Linked DNA regions of Flavivirga eckloniae. The protein of the gene in region 1 interacts with the protein of each later gene in a pairwise test. Links are inferred from orthologs where the notes say so. Each region holds a gene or a part of one and is shown on either strand. Other genes may lie near its edges. The genes, in order: C1H87_RS19990 and C1H87_RS14350.

The links.
Region 2: the proteins of C1H87_RS19990 (region 1) and C1H87_RS14350 interact in binary tests that used the Escherichia coli proteins (3 or more experiments, as listed by UniProt). The link is inferred for Flavivirga eckloniae from one-to-one orthologs.

The regions. Positions count from the first base shown.
Region 1 is NZ_CP025791.1:4,871,226-4,878,906, forward strand. The notes cover bases 2,302-5,108. They hold C1H87_RS19990 (aminoacyl-histidine dipeptidase), read left to right. Parts: upstream 2,302-2,878; coding sequence 2,879-4,339; downstream 4,340-5,108. Other genes in these bases: C1H87_RS19985 (DUF3810 domain-containing protein), read right to left, coding at 2,302-2,661; C1H87_RS19995 (hypothetical protein), read right to left, coding at 4,442-5,104. Also shown: C1H87_RS19975 (T9SS type A sorting domain-containing protein), read left to right, coding at 1-256; C1H87_RS19980 (DUF6503 family protein), read left to right, coding at 767-1,561; more of C1H87_RS19985, read right to left, coding at 1,564-2,301; C1H87_RS20000 (hypothetical protein), read right to left, coding at 5,531-6,073; C1H87_RS20005 (PD40 domain-containing protein), read right to left, coding at 6,478-7,437; C1H87_RS20010 (hypothetical protein), read right to left, coding at 7,534-7,681. UniProt on the Escherichia coli protein: Dipeptidase with broad substrate specificity. Requires dipeptide substrates with an unblocked N-terminus and the amino group in the alpha or beta position.
Region 2 is NZ_CP025791.1:3,470,941-3,478,709, forward strand. Bases 1,443-4,337 are described here. They hold C1H87_RS14350 (aminopeptidase P family protein), read right to left. Parts: upstream 3,589-4,337; coding sequence 2,296-3,588; downstream 1,443-2,295. Other genes in these bases: C1H87_RS14345 (aspartate kinase), read left to right, coding at 1,443-2,060; C1H87_RS14355 (T9SS type A sorting domain-containing protein), read left to right, coding at 3,779-4,337. Also shown: C1H87_RS14340 (hypothetical protein), read right to left, coding at 1-456; more of C1H87_RS14345, read left to right, coding at 738-1,442; more of C1H87_RS14355, read left to right, coding at 4,338-5,581; C1H87_RS14360 (WD40/YVTN/BNR-like repeat-containing protein), read left to right, coding at 5,803-7,769.

The DNA.
Region 1 (7,681 bases):
AAGGTTTAATAAGGCTGATTTTTCAATCTCACCTAATCCTGCAACAGAAATGGTTGAACTAAAGTTTAATAAAATTGCTACTAATGAAGTACATGTAAATGTTTACAACATTCAAGGAAAGCTGATATTAAACACCAACGATACTTTACAAAATAATGCCATACACATAAATGTTGCTTCTTTAGAAAGTGGTATGTATTTTTTAAAGATTGGTGATGGGAAAAATGAAGTTACCCAAAAATTAGTTATAAAATAGGTAAACATAAAAACACCCTTAAAAACTGGGCTATTTTCATTCAGAGTGGCTTATGCTGAGCCTTTCGGCTACGTTCCAAGATAAACTAGAACCTGCCTGCGGCGGCTACGGAGTATTCACAAATATGGCTGCATATTAAATAATAGTTTTACACAGATAGACACTAATTTCACGAATTATCACAAATGGTTCTAAATATAGATTGTTTACAAATAAGTAATTAGAGTTTGCTTATTTGTAAATAAATATACAGAAATACAATAGAATTAAATCGGGTTTGGATTTGTTAAACAGACTGAAAGTCTGATTCGTGATTATGAATAGTATGGAGATCCATCCATCATATTGAGGTTTTATTCGTGTAAATTTGTGTCATTCGTGGCTTGATTAAAAAGATGTGGGTACACCGTAGCTGCAGCAGGCAGGGCTTCTGAATGACACATAAAAATAAGACCTTCTTTTATTGTAATGTACTATCTTCGCGCCCGACTTAATTCAAAATAATATAAAATGAAAAATTTATTTCTAGTAGCAAGCTTAGTTTTGTTAGTTTCCTGTAAAAAGAATACTAAGGAAACCGTTAACTATTCCGAAGAACAATTAGATGTAACAACTAGTGTTTATCCGGAAAATATATCAAAAGTATTTAATGCCCATGGCGGTATAGATGCGTGGAATAAGATGCAATCTCTGGTGTTTACAATGCCTAAATCGAGTGGAGACGAAATTACCACAACCGACTTAAAGGATAGAAGATCCCTTATTGAAATGCCAAAGCACACTCTTGGTTTTAACGGAAAAGATGTTTGGTTACATTCTAAAGACACTACAACTTATAAAGGTTATAATGCCAGGTTTTACTATAATTTAATGTTCTACTTTTATGCGATGCCTTTTATTTTGGCAGATGATGGGATTATTTATAACGAAGCCAAGCCATTAGAGTTTGAAGGTAAAACATACCCAGGTATTAAAATTGCGTATGAAAGTGGTGTAGGGGAGTCTCCAGACGATGAATATGTGTTGTACTACGATCCCGAAACTTATAAAATGACCTGGTTGAGTTATACCGTTACATTCTTTTCAAAAGAAAAGAGTAAAACATTTAAATTTATAAAGTATAGTAATTGGCAAACTGTTGAGGGGCTGTTATTACCGGAAACGTTAACTTGGTATAAATACGAAAACAACTTGCCAACTACACCTCACGACGAGGGCGTAAAGTTTACAAACATTAAGCTTTCAACCGAAAAACCAAGCGACGATCTTTTTAAAGTTCCAGAAAATGCAACGCTTATAGAGTAACCTTATAAGCTTTTGGTTTCAAAATAATTAACCAATAAAGCTACGACATAGCTATAACTCTCCAAGCCTTTATTTTGATTGTTGGCTTTTAAAAAGTTACTATAAAACAATTTAAATAAAGGCTCGGCGGGGTTTTCATGAGCTTCCCAAAACTTACGAACCTCTACGTAGTTTTTCAAAATACCCTTGTTAACATCTACTACCATGTCTTCGTATAAACATGGATCTCGTCTAAAGATTTCATTTAAGCAAAAACGCAGCCCAAAAGTATACCCTGTATATCTAAAATAGATATCATCATGATTTATAGCAGCCATGCATCCAATAAAGTTAGCTTCATTTTCGGCAGCATAGCCCAATTGGTGCGCTATTTCATGAGATGCTGTGGTTGGAAACTTATAAATAGGAATTAATCCGTCAACCTGAGCTTCGTTGGTAAACGGATTTAAATAACCACTAAAACCCATATAAGTCAAGGGATAACTGTATAAGGATTTTTTTATGCTCTTCGGGTTGTATTCCAAATGCGGAAAAATCTGTTTTAAATTTTCATAACCCGCAGGAGCCATACTTAGTACTTCACTTTTTCTAAAAGGTAAATCAGCTTTAATCGTATCATTTTTAGTAATTTTTAAATGAAGTGCATTCGATTTTTCAAGTAACTTTTCAGTAACAGCAACCAATTGTTCTGTAGTATAATCATTCGCAATACCCAAACTTTTATGTAATGGCAGACGGTAGTAATTAAAACCCCAAAACAAATGAAAAGCAAAGTACATTACTGCGATAGCAGACAGCACATCAATAAACCATTGTTTGGTGTCCTTTCTTAGTCTTTTTCTATTTTTATAAAACCATCGAATAATATAAATAGCAGAAAGCGTATAGATTAAATCGCCAAACGAAAAAGGCATCCAACCCAGCATATATCTAAACATTTTCGAAATAAAAGGATACATTCCATTGCTGTAAAAACGTTCTGTGAACTCAGGGTAGTAAGATAGCCATGTAATCAATAAATATTGTGGAATTAGCGATAACGCCAGTAAGGTCTTTTTCTTTTTCAACATATACCAAAAATAGTAAAAATTAGTACCCATTGGTAGTTGTTTTTTTATAAAGGTCTGTTCCTGCTTTACACTATATCTTTTTAAAATATCTATAACTACCAAAGCAACTTTAGGGCAAGATGTGGCAATCTGCTAAAAAAATACTAACGGTTTTGCTTTTATTTTAAAAAGGATGCCGTTTCAATCAGGAGTAGCTGCCAATGTCAGAGCAATTTTGCTACCTTTGCACAACTTTATAAATAATACTATGAGTACAGAGATAAGACAACTTCAACCCCAACAACTTTGGAATAAATTTGCAGATATTAATGTTATACCTCGCGGTTCTAAAAAAGAGGCCCGTATTATCGCATTCATGAAAGAATTTGGTAAAAATCTGGGTCTGGAAACCATTGAGGATGAAGTTGGAAATGTTATTATAAAGAAGCCAGCAACACCGGGTATGGAAAATAGAACGACCGTAGTTATGCAGTCGCATTTAGATATGGTGCACCAGAAAAACAGCGATACCGAGTTCGATTTCGATACTCAAGGCATCGATATGTTTATAGATGGTGATTGGGTACGTGCAAAAGGTACAACCCTTGGAGCAGATAATGGCTTAGGTGTTGCTACTATTATGGCTATATTGGAAAGTACTGATATTGAGCACCCAGCTATTGAAGCTTTATTTACTATTGATGAAGAAACTGGGATGACTGGAGCTATGGGCTTAAAAGGTGGTTTGCTCACAGGAGGTATTCTTTTAAATTTAGATACCGAAGAAGACGATGAAATAGGTGTAGGCTGTGCCGGTGGTGTGGACATTACAGCAACTAGAAGTTACAACGAAGAAGAAACTCCAGAATTTAAAATTGGGTATAGTATTGAAGTTAAAGGTTTACAGGGTGGACATTCGGGAATGCAAATTCACGAAGGTTTAGGCAATGCCAATAAAATAATGAACCGTGTGCTGTTTGATGGTTTTGAAAACTACGGACTAAGAATCTCTGAAATAAACGGTGGTGGTTTACGTAATGCGATTCCAAGGGAAAGTAAGACCGTTGTTGCTATTGATGCTGTACATGAAGATGCTTTTTTATTAGAAATGGCTCTGGTTTCCAACACCATTAAAAAGGAACTTAAAACCATGGAGCCAGATTTAGAAATTAGTATTTCTAAAGTAGATACACCAAAGCTTATTATGGACCTGGGTGTGCAAGAAGGGGTGACAAGAGCAATATATGCAGCAATTAATGGTGTGTATCGTATGAGTGCGGATATTCCAGATTTGGTGGAAACCTCCAATAATATAGCACGTGTTATAATAAAAGACGGTGCTATTAAAATAATGTGTTTAACACGTTCGTCGGTAGAGAGTTCTAAAATGGACTTAGCGAATACACTTCGAGCTACTTTCGAGTTAACGGGTTGTGAAGTGGAACTTTCGGGAGATTACCCGGGATGGACACCAAATATGGACTCGGCCATTTTAAAGGTGATGACAAAACTTTACGAAGATTTAAATGGCGAAAAACCTCATGTGGCGGCTTGTCATGCTGGTTTGGAATGTGGTATTCTTGGCACTAATTATCCAGAAATGGATATGATAAGTTTTGGTCCTAATATTAAAGGAGCACACTCACCAGACGAGCGCGCTCAAATTTCATCAGCTCAAAAATATTGGAAATTTGTATTGGAGATATTGAAGGAGATTCCTGTTAAATAAGGTTGGTTGAAACGGAATATTTTGTTTAACGGTCTCGTGTATGAGTAGTAGCGGTGTTCTACTCAAAAACCTTTCGGTTTTGCACTGACCTTTGGTTTATATTTATACTTTCAATTTAAAACCTCCTAAAAGGAATTTATATGGAATTGCTCTCATAAGCCTTCCTCTTACTTTTATTTTATTTCCATATAAATCTAAATATCCTTTTGCTGCAAACATAGCATGGCTTTTAGTCCAAAGAATCATACCAATATCTTCTTTAGCTCTTTTTCTGAATTTCCCGCCAAAAGAAGGTGTAACATGATTTTCTAACCCTAAAAGTTCATAGACACTAGGTGTATGGGTGCCATCGTTTAGGGTCTCCAAAGCTAGTTCAAAATCTTCTGGATAAATCGTTCTTCCTAATCTAGAATTATAATCTCCTTCTTTCGCAATCATTTTACACATTGAAGCATAACATATATGTGCAAACTCTCTATACTTATTATAAAGTTCTATTGAAGCACCATCTTCTTCATAGTCTCCAAGAATAAAACTCGCATCTTTTTTTACAAGTGCCAGTTCATTATTAGTGAACGAAATTTGGGCGCTATTTTTTAAGGTTACTTCATAAATACCGTCATTAGAGGTATAACTAATAGCTTCTTCACCATAAGTGTACATTGCTGCTTTAATAATGGCAATTGAAGCACAGTTACCTTCACGTTCTCCTTCAAAGTCTTTACCCTGATAAAAAGCTGTAAAAATAAATTGATTCTTTTTCATGTTATTTATTGCTTTAATTGTGTTATAATTTTTGTCGTTTAAATTACTGGCAATGCAAAGATAAGGTTCCGTTTCAATGAACTTTATCTTTTGTTAAACTAATATATACGAAATTTTTTACAAAATCAAATAGGAGAATTATATTTAGAATACAGGATTATACCCAGAACTTTCGAGTGAGCATAAACCATATGAATATACTCAAAAATATTGGAAGTTTGTATTGGCGATTTTTGAAGGAGGTTCCTGTTAAGTAAAATTAGTTGAAACGGAATGTTTCGTTTAACGTGTTTGTATAAGATTAGTTGCGTGTTTAAGCACCTAATTTAGAAATACAAACCGAATAGAAAACCTGTAAGTATTTTCTTTTGTAAGTAATCTAGACTAACAATAAATTGTATACGGTGTTACCCAACGTTTTTTTTATTATTCATACAGTTCGTTAATATTAATATTCTTTTCGTCTTTCAGATAATTTCTTACAAGATTATTATAGCATTCTAGATTGTCATAAACCTGACAACCAAGTTCGAAGTTTTCTATTCCGTATTTCTTAACATTTTTCGATAAATTTCCTGAACCAACAAGTCCACCAGAAAAATACTTAATCTCCTTATTTTTTAAATCAGCTTTAAATCGGTTTGTTATTTTTTCGCAATCCAATTCGTGATATTCAGAAAGTCGGTTTTGGATTTGTTCACTTTCGTAGATTTGAGCAATTAAGTATAGATTTAGAACTAAACAAATTCCAAATGCTCCAATCATTATTTTGGTCATTAAATTCCGCCAATTTTTATTGAAATAGTATAGTCCAACGCATAAAATTCCAATTCCAAAAAATACTTTAGCGTATTCCAATTCGCCAGGATTAAAGCTTGTCTCATTATAAGCATTGTACTTGTTATAAATAGACAATCCAAATGCTGAAATTCCTAAAATCAGAAGTATGTATTTTGTTCTAACGTTCAATTTTTTTCAAATGTTGGGTAATGCAAAGATAAAGTTCCTTTTCAATACTGAAACGAGTTCAGCACAAGTGAGCTTTATGAGTTGTTAAACGAAGGTAGACGAAATTTTTCACAAAACTAAGTAGGAGAATTATATTTAGAATACAGATTATACCAATAACTTTCGGGTGAGCATAAATCGTATGAATACGCTCAAGAATATTGGAAGCTTGTATAGGAGATTTTGAAGGAGATTTCTTTTAAGTAAAATTGGTTGAAACGGAATGTTTCATTTAACGGTATCGTGTATGAGTAGCGGTGTTCTACTCAAAAACCTTTCGGTTTTGCACTGACCTTTGGTTTATATTTATACTTTCGTTTTATAACCTAAACCGCTGTTACTTATACACAATTTTAGGTGCAGCCTTATTCATATTTCTTTCTTTTCTCATCGATAAAATCTGCGGAAATGTAATAAATGTTTAATTCACCGTTGTCTGAAGTTTGATGCTTTTTTCTAATTTTCTCTAAGTTCTCGTTTGCTTGAGATGGATATTCACTGTTAATACGGTTACTAGAAAAAATAAAAAACTTCCCGTCTAAAGTCACATATGGGCACATTTCGTGAGCTTCTGAATTTATAGGTTCGCCTAAATTCTCAGGTTTTGTCCAATCTTCTCCAATTTTATAACTTATGTACAAATCTCCCTGTCCAAGACTATTGTTATAACCTCGGAATATAATATAATCCTCCTTAGGTGAAACAAAAGGATCTCCCTCTCCATTTTTACTGTTTAATGTATTCGAAAGTTTTTCCGCTTTATAGTTGCCCTCGGTGTTAACGGCTCTATACATATCACCTGTGTCCCAAATGTTAAAGTAAATATCTCCTTTTTTTGTTATTGAGCTGTAATATGCACCTTGCATTCCTAAATCAAGATATTTTGGCTCGCTCCAAGTAGAGTTTTGTTTCTCAACATACCAAATATTGGTTTTTCCCGATGAGTCTGTTTTATTTAAAGGGCGTTCCGAGGTGAAATATAATTTGTCTCCTTTTGGAGAAAACAAAGGGTCGTATTCTGAAAATTCCCCTGAAAATTTTGTTATTCTAGCTTTTGTCCATTTACCATTATCATCCAGCTTTGTATGACATATAATTCCTTTCTCGGGAGTATTAGTTGTAAAGAAAAATTCTTTCCCGTCAGGTGAAAATGTTCCATTGTATTCATCAAGGGAGCTAGAAATAAGCTCAGGGGACAATAGAATTGGAGTTTTTGTAGGCTTCATATCCATATATATGCCATTCACTTCATCTTCTATTTGGTTTTTACAACTTGAAATTGACATTAAAAGGGATAATGCAATTACGATTTTTATGCTCTTCATAGGTGATTTTCGGTTACACCTAATGCAAAAGATAAAGTTCCGTTTCAATACAGAAACGAGTTCAGCACAAGTGAACATTGTTCTCAGCAGTTTTCATTATTCTATTCTTTTAATTTTTGTCGAATCTTTGGATTTCCAAGAAATCCCTCCATTGTACGATTCCTGTTGTACAACTGTATATTCATCTTTTTTTATATCAATGTACTTTAATCGTTGAAGATAATCAGTTTTACGAGACCCCCCA
Region 2 (7,769 bases), 1.4 Mb from region 1 along the record:
TTGAATAGCCAAGAAAGTTTCTTTTTCTAATTGTTCGATAATAAAATCTTTCAGGCTGCTGGAAATTATAATATTACTTTCGTGAATCCCTCTGGTAAACGTGTAGAATAGTTTCGATTCTTGATTTATTCTTTCCAGAATTTTGGCATGATTGTCAATTATTGTATCAGAATTTTTAACAGTAAAATCCGTTAAATTGGAGCGGACAGTAATGTCGCCTAAATTCTGAATAACCCGTTTCATTTTTATGGAGTTGGTTAAGGTTGTAGGTGGATTGTATCTTCTTAAAGCCATCATAATGGCACCAGGTTTTACTTCCTTTTTAAGCATTTTGCTAATAGGTTCTGTTAACTCAATGGCCAAAGCGCTAAAGTTTATAATGTTTCTAGATAATGCCTCCTCTAAATAAGGTTGCGTTATTAAAATATCCTCAACACAGTTAGATACAGTTTTCATGTGCTTGCATTTATTGTTTTAGTTTTTGAACCTCTACTTTTTCATCGAGTTCGATTTTTTAAAAACAAATTATTTTGTTCTTCAATAACAGTAAATCGAGATCGATAAGTACGAGTTTGCAACATCTGTTTTGGTAATACCTTTATTATTAGGTAATTGTTGCTAGATACATTATGTTAATTATTTAACAATATGTGCAAAAATAATCTTTTTTTTAAATAAATATAGGTATTGAGCAAATGAGTTTTAGTTTTACAATTAAAATAATTGCTTAGGAAAGTATGAAAGTATTGAAGTTTGGTGGAACATCTGTAGGTTCCGTAGAAAATATAAACAACGTTAAAAATATTATTAACGATGGCGATAAGAAGGTTGTTGTACTATCTGCAATGTCTGGTACTACAAACCAATTAGTGGCTATTTCTAGCGATATTGCAAACAAAGCACCAAACGAAGCTATTGATAAAATTAATAAGTTACATGAAGCTTATACAGTAACGATAGACAAGCTTTTAACAAATAAAGACCTAAACAAGGATGTTAAGGACTATGTTTACAGTATTTTCAATTTTTTAGTAGCCTGTACTTATCAAGAGTTTTCTATTGATTTAGAAAATAATATTGTAGCCCAAGGGGAGTTAATTTCTACGTACATGTTTAACAGTTATTTAAAGCAGGAAGGGCTAAGTTCTACGTTGTTACCAGCTTTAAGTTTTATGCGTATTGATGCAGACAAAGAGCCAGATGTGGCATATATAAAGCAACAGTTTGAGGTTGCTATAAACGATGCCGAACCTTCTGATATATACATTACTCAAGGGTTTATTTGTTTAGACGATACCGATAAAATTTCAAATTTACAACGTGGTGGTAGCGATTATACGGCAACACTTATTGGGGCTGCTATTAAAGCGGAGGAAGTGCAAATTTGGACCGATATTGATGGAATGCACAATAACGATCCTAGATACGTTGAAAACACCAAACCTATATCGAACCTGTCGTTTGACGAAGCTGCAGAGTTAGCTTATTTTGGGGCCAAGATATTGCACCCACAAACCGTTACCCCAGTTAGAGCAGATAACATTCCTGTACGTTTAAAAAATACGATGAATCCCGGTGCGCATGGAACACTAATTTCAAATATAACCTCAGAAAATGGTATTAAGGCCATTGCTGCCAAGGATAATATTACGGCTATAAAGATTAAATCTGCAAGAATGTTGCAGGCGCATGGTTTCTTAAAAAAAGTATTCGAAATTTTCGAAACGCATACAACATCTATCGATATGATTACAACATCGGAGGTAGCGGTTTCTTTAACCATTGATGACGATAGGAACTTGGATAAGATTATTGAAGAGTTAGAAAAAATTGCCACAATAGAAGTTGATACAAATCAGAGTATTATCTGTTTGGTAGGACATTCTGTTGTTGATCATGAAGACACTTACAAGTTGTTTCAAATATTACAAGATGTAAATATTAGAATGATTTCTTATGGTGGAAGTAGAAATAATATCTCTCTGTTAGTTGATACAGAAAACAAAATTAATTCGCTGCGTAAACTAAACGATTATTTATTTGAATTAGTCACTCTGTAAATTTACAATATTTAGTATTGTTAGCAGCCAAAAGGGTCGTTTTTAAACGACCCTTTCTTCTTTTTTTAAGAGTTCCGAAAAGTGTGTTATTGGTTTGTACTGGGTTTTTCGGATACGCTCAAGATAAACTAAAGTCAAAGTAAGCGAACCAGTTTACCAACAGGGAATCTTAGTTAAAATTTAAAGAGATTCCTCATTTTCATTCGGAATGACACTTTTTAAACCGCTTGCTCTCTTAAGAGTTCATAATGCTCTCAATTTCATCGGCTTCAATAGGAATGTTTCTCATTAAATTGAATGGCTCCCCTTGCTCTTGAATAACCACATCGTCTTCTAATCGTATGCCAAAACCTTCATCCGGAATATAAATTCCAGGCTCTACGGTAAATACCATGTTGGCTTGCATAGGTTCTGTTAATATGCCATAATCATGTGTGTCTAGGCCTAAATGGTGGCTGGTTCCATGCATAAGATATTTTTTATAAGCCGGCCATTCTGGGTTTTCGTTTTGCACATCGGCTTTGTCCAAAAGTCCTAAGCCTAAAAGTTCACTAGTCATTATCTTGCCAACCTCTACATGATATTTACCCCAATCGGTTCCAGGAGTAAGCATTTTTGTAGCCTCATTTTTCACTCTGTTTACTGCATTATAAACCTCTTTCTGTCTGGGAGTGAATTTTCCCGAAACGGGTACGCTACGAGTCATGTCGCTTGAATAATTACCATATTCTGCACCAACATCCATTAGTATTAATTCACCTGCTTTACACTGCTGATTGTTTTCTATATAATGCAGTACATTCGCATTATTTCCAGATGCAACAATAGGTGTGTAAGCAAATTTCTTAGAGCGGTTTCTCAAGAATTCGTGCATAAACTCTGCTTCAATTTCATATTCCCAAACATCGGGTTTAACAAAATTTAAAATACGTCTAAATCCTTTTTCAGTAATATCACAAGCTTTTTGAATGAGGTCAATTTCAATAGGATCCTTTACAGAACGTAACCTTTGTAAAATAGGATTACTTTTTGCAACTGCATGCGCAGGGTATCTGTCTTTTAACCATTTGGTAAAACGATCTTCTCGGGTTTCTGTTTCTACATTGGCTCTGTAATGTTCGTTAGTGTTAATATAAACAGTGTCGCATTGTGTCATAATTTCAAACATGACCTTTTCCATGTCCTGCAACCAGTAAACTGTTTTAATGCCACTCGTCTCAAAAGCTTTTTCTTTCGTTAGTTTTTCGCCTTCCCAAATAGCAATATGTTCGTTTGTTTCTTTTAAAAACAGAATCTCACGATGTTTCTCTTTTGGACAATCTGGGAATAAAACGAGAATACTTTCTTCTTGATCTACGCCACTTAGATAAAAAATATCTCTATGTTGCTCAAAAGGCAAGGTGCTATCTGCGCTTACAGGGTAGATATCGTTCGAATTAAAAACAGCTAAACTTTTAGGTTTCATTTGACTGGAAAAGTCTTTTCTGTTTTTTATGAAGAGCTCATTATTTATAGGGTGATATTTCATGTTAAGGATATATTAAGTTTTATAATTATAGCAAAACTAAATAAATCTTAAATAATAATTTATTATATTTGATAATCCCCTAGTTTTTTTAATATTAAGATAAACCGGAGTTAAATTTATTTTACCCGGAATCTATTATATTGCGTTTTCGATATCCAAATCAATTTTAAAGACATTAAAATCTAACCAGATGAAAAAAAATACTTTAATAACTGTATTAATCTTATTAATAACTATTACACACATACATGCGCAGATATTATTGAAAGAAGCTTCATTGGAAAAGCAAATTCAAAACTCAGATTTAGTTGTTGAAGGTCAGGTAATTTCAAAGCAATCATTTTGGGATTCAGGTCATAAAAATATCTATACGGTAAATACAATTGAAGTTTTTAAAGTATTTAAGGGAAACCCCGTTGCAACAATTGAAATAGTCACTGCAGGAGGCACAGTTGGGTTATCTGCTGAAATAGTAACACCTAGTTTGAAGTTAAGAAATAGTGATGTTGGAATGTTCATGCTATATAACAATAATGTAGCGTTAAATCTTAGTGCTAAATCCTCAAAAAAACAATTTAAGGTATACGGTTCGTTACAAGGTTTTTACAAATATTACTTAAATCATGATGTTGCTATAAACCCGTTTAATAAAAAGCAAGGCATAGCAAAAACTTTTTATAATGAGATTAAGAATTATACAAAAAAGGACTATATAGAAGTATCAAAATTGAACTTAACAAAGCAAGGAACTAATTCTGATCAACAAAAAGTTTCCTTACCTCCAAGTTCAGTTACTTTTACACCAACAACAGTGACTGCAGGAACAAAAACTGTATTAACGATTAACGGATCTGGTTTTGGTTCTGTAAAAGGAAAGGTTGGTTTTAGTAATGCTGATTCTGGAGGTTTTGATCAAGGGGTTCCTGATTATGTCAATGCTTTAGATACTCAGGTTTTAACTTGGAGTGATACTCAAATTACTGTGGAAGTGCCATCTGAAGCAGGTACAGGTAAAATAGAGGTGACGGATGATCTTGGAGCGTCTGCAGAATCTAGCTCGGATTTAACAGTTACCTATGCTGAAACAAATGTGCCTAGTGATGCTGTTAATTCTGGTGTTTTCGTTGCTTATCCAACGCAACATGTAAATGATAATAATGGTGGTTATACTTGGCGAATGTTTACTGATTTTGATGCTAATACTGGTGCAAAGGCTTCTTTTTTACGAGCATTAGAAACTTGGAGATGTGAAACAGGAGTAAATTGGGTTATTGGAGCTAATACTACTGTTGATGCAATAGCAAGTGATGGAGTAAATGTTGTTAGGTTTGATAATGGAGCAGAATTAGGAACTGATGTTTTAGGAAGATGTACATCTCGTTATAGTGGTTGTTTTGCAGCAGGGAATACAACGCTTAACTGGTATGTTTCAGAATTAGATATTGTATTTGATGACGCTACTAACTGGAATTTCGATACAGACCTTCCTGAAATTTCTGAATTCGATTTCGAAAGTGTTGCTTTACATGAACTAGGACATGGTCATCAATTAGCACATGTTATTGATACGAATAATGATGTTATGCATTATGCTTTGTCAAATGCCGAAGATCAAAGAGAGTTAAGTGCAAATAATATTATATCGGCCGGCAATGTACAAAGTAGGAGTACTGGGTCTGCAGTTTGTGGAGAAGGTGTTATGACAGCTTATGCAGGAAGTTGCGGTTTAAGTGTAGACGAAGAAGAATTAGAAGCAGCTATTACTCTATATCCAAACCCGGCAAGTCGCCAGTTTTTTATAAGGAATGCTTCATTTATAAATTTAGAAAAAGCAGTTATTTACGATATAAGCGGAAGACATATTTCTGAATATGATATTTCTGATACTTCAAAAGCTAAAACGATTAATGTAACAGGAGTTTCCGGAGGGATTTATTTTGTAAATATTTACTCCGATAGAGCTATGATTACCAAAAAATTAGTCTTGGATTAATTGAAAAGTAATACTTCATGTTTGTATGTCAGGTTGCGTACTTCGGCTTTAGTCTATGATTAGGGTAGACGGAGTCCCTAAGGTGATAAATAAATGTTATTGTGTTTAGCCTTGATAAGGTAGTCTTTGAAACACATATTATTTTAACAAAACTATAGGATGTTGAAATAGCCGAAATTTGGTTGATTTTAATTAATTTGAAAAATTAAAGTTAATCAACCATGAAATATAAAGCACTTCACTTCCTTTTAGCCATTTCTTTTTTTCAAATATTTGCACAGCAGGATGCCACATCGTCAAAAATAATTGAAGAAGCACTAATCCAAAAAGAGCAACTAACAAAAACATCATTGGTAAAAAATGTTGCTTTTAAAAATGTTGGACCGTCAGTTATGAGTGGTCGTGTTGCAGATTTAGCTGTTAATCCAGACAATCCAATAGAATTTTATGTAGGATATGCGTCCGGCGGTGTTTGGTATACTAACAATAACGGAGCAACATTTAGCCCGATATTGGACACCTCCAATACTCAAAACGTGGGTGACATAGCTGTCGATTGGAAAAGTAAGACCATTTGGGTAGGCACTGGAGAGAATAATTCATCGCGATCCAATTATGCTGGTATTGGAATTTTAAAATCTACAGATCACGGTAAGACCTGGCATAACATGGGACTTAAAGATTCACACCACATAGGCAGAATTTTAGTCAATCCAAATAATCCAGATGAAGTTGTCGTAGGAGTTACAGGGCACTTATATTCTCCTAGTAAAGAGCGCGGCATCTACAGAACAAAAGATGGCGGTAAGACCTGGAAACAAACATTGTTTGTAAATAATATGAGCGGTATAATTGATGTGCAATGCGATCCGGATAATTTTAATGTCATGTTTGCTTCATCTTGGACAAAAGATCGTAAAGCATGGAATTTTGATGGTAGCGGAAAAAACTCTGCCATTTACAAAAGTACTGATGCTGGAAACACATGGACTAAAGTGTCAACTAAGAAAAGCGGATTCCCAACTGGGAAAGGTGTTGGTAGAATTGGACTAGCCGTTTTTAACGAAAATATTATTTATGCTTTACACGATAGTCAATTTAGAAGAGCTCCCGAAGCCAAGGATGAAGAAGAGCAGGGCTTAACTAAAGAGGATTTTAAGACCATGTCGGTTGAAGACTTTTTAAAACTCGAAGACAAAAAGCTTAACGGATTTTTAAAAACAAATGGATTTCAGGAAAAATACAGGGCAGAAAACGTAAAACAAATGGTAAGAAGTGGCAATGTAAAGCCAGTTGATCTTGCAAAATATCTAGAGGATGCCAATTCCATGTTGTTCGATACGCCAGTAATAGGAGCCGAAGTTTACAAAAGTGAAGATGGTGGTGTAACATGGAAAAAAACACATAGCGATTATATTGATGATTTATACTATAGTTATGGATATTACTTTGGAGAAATAAGAGTAGATCCTCAGGATGAAAAAGGCATTTATATTTTAGGAGTTCCTATTTTAAAATCTAAAGACGGCGGACAAACTTTTTCCTCCATAAGCAGGGAAAATGTTCATCCAGATCATCAAGCATTATGGGTAAATCCAAAAAGGTCAGGTCATTTAATAGATGGTAACGACGGTGGATTAAACATGAGTTACGACGATGGAGAAACATGGGAAAAGCTCAATGTTAATGCCGTTGGTCAGTTCTATGCCATAAATGTAGACAATGCCAAACCATATAACATTTATGGAGGTTTACAAGACAACGGTGTTTGGTTTGGGGCTAATAATGCCAAAGACGATAAGAGTTGGCACCAAAGCGGGCATTACCCATGGAGAAGTATTATGGGGGGTGATGGTATGCAAATTCAAATTGATAGTAGAGATAATAATATTGTATACACAGGCTATCAATTTGGAAACTACTACAGGCTCAACTTAAAAACCAAAGAACAGACTTATATACAACCAAAACATGAATTAGGTGAAAACCCATACCGCTTTAATTGGCAAACCCCTATTTTATTGTCGCCCCACAATCAGGATATCCTGTATTTAGGAGGCAATAAATTAATGCGCTCCATGAATCAAGGAATCGATTGGGACGCCATAAGTAGTGACCTTACCAATGGTGGGGAAAAAGGAAATGTGGCTTATGGAACAATAACAACTATTAGCGAATCCCCTTTTCA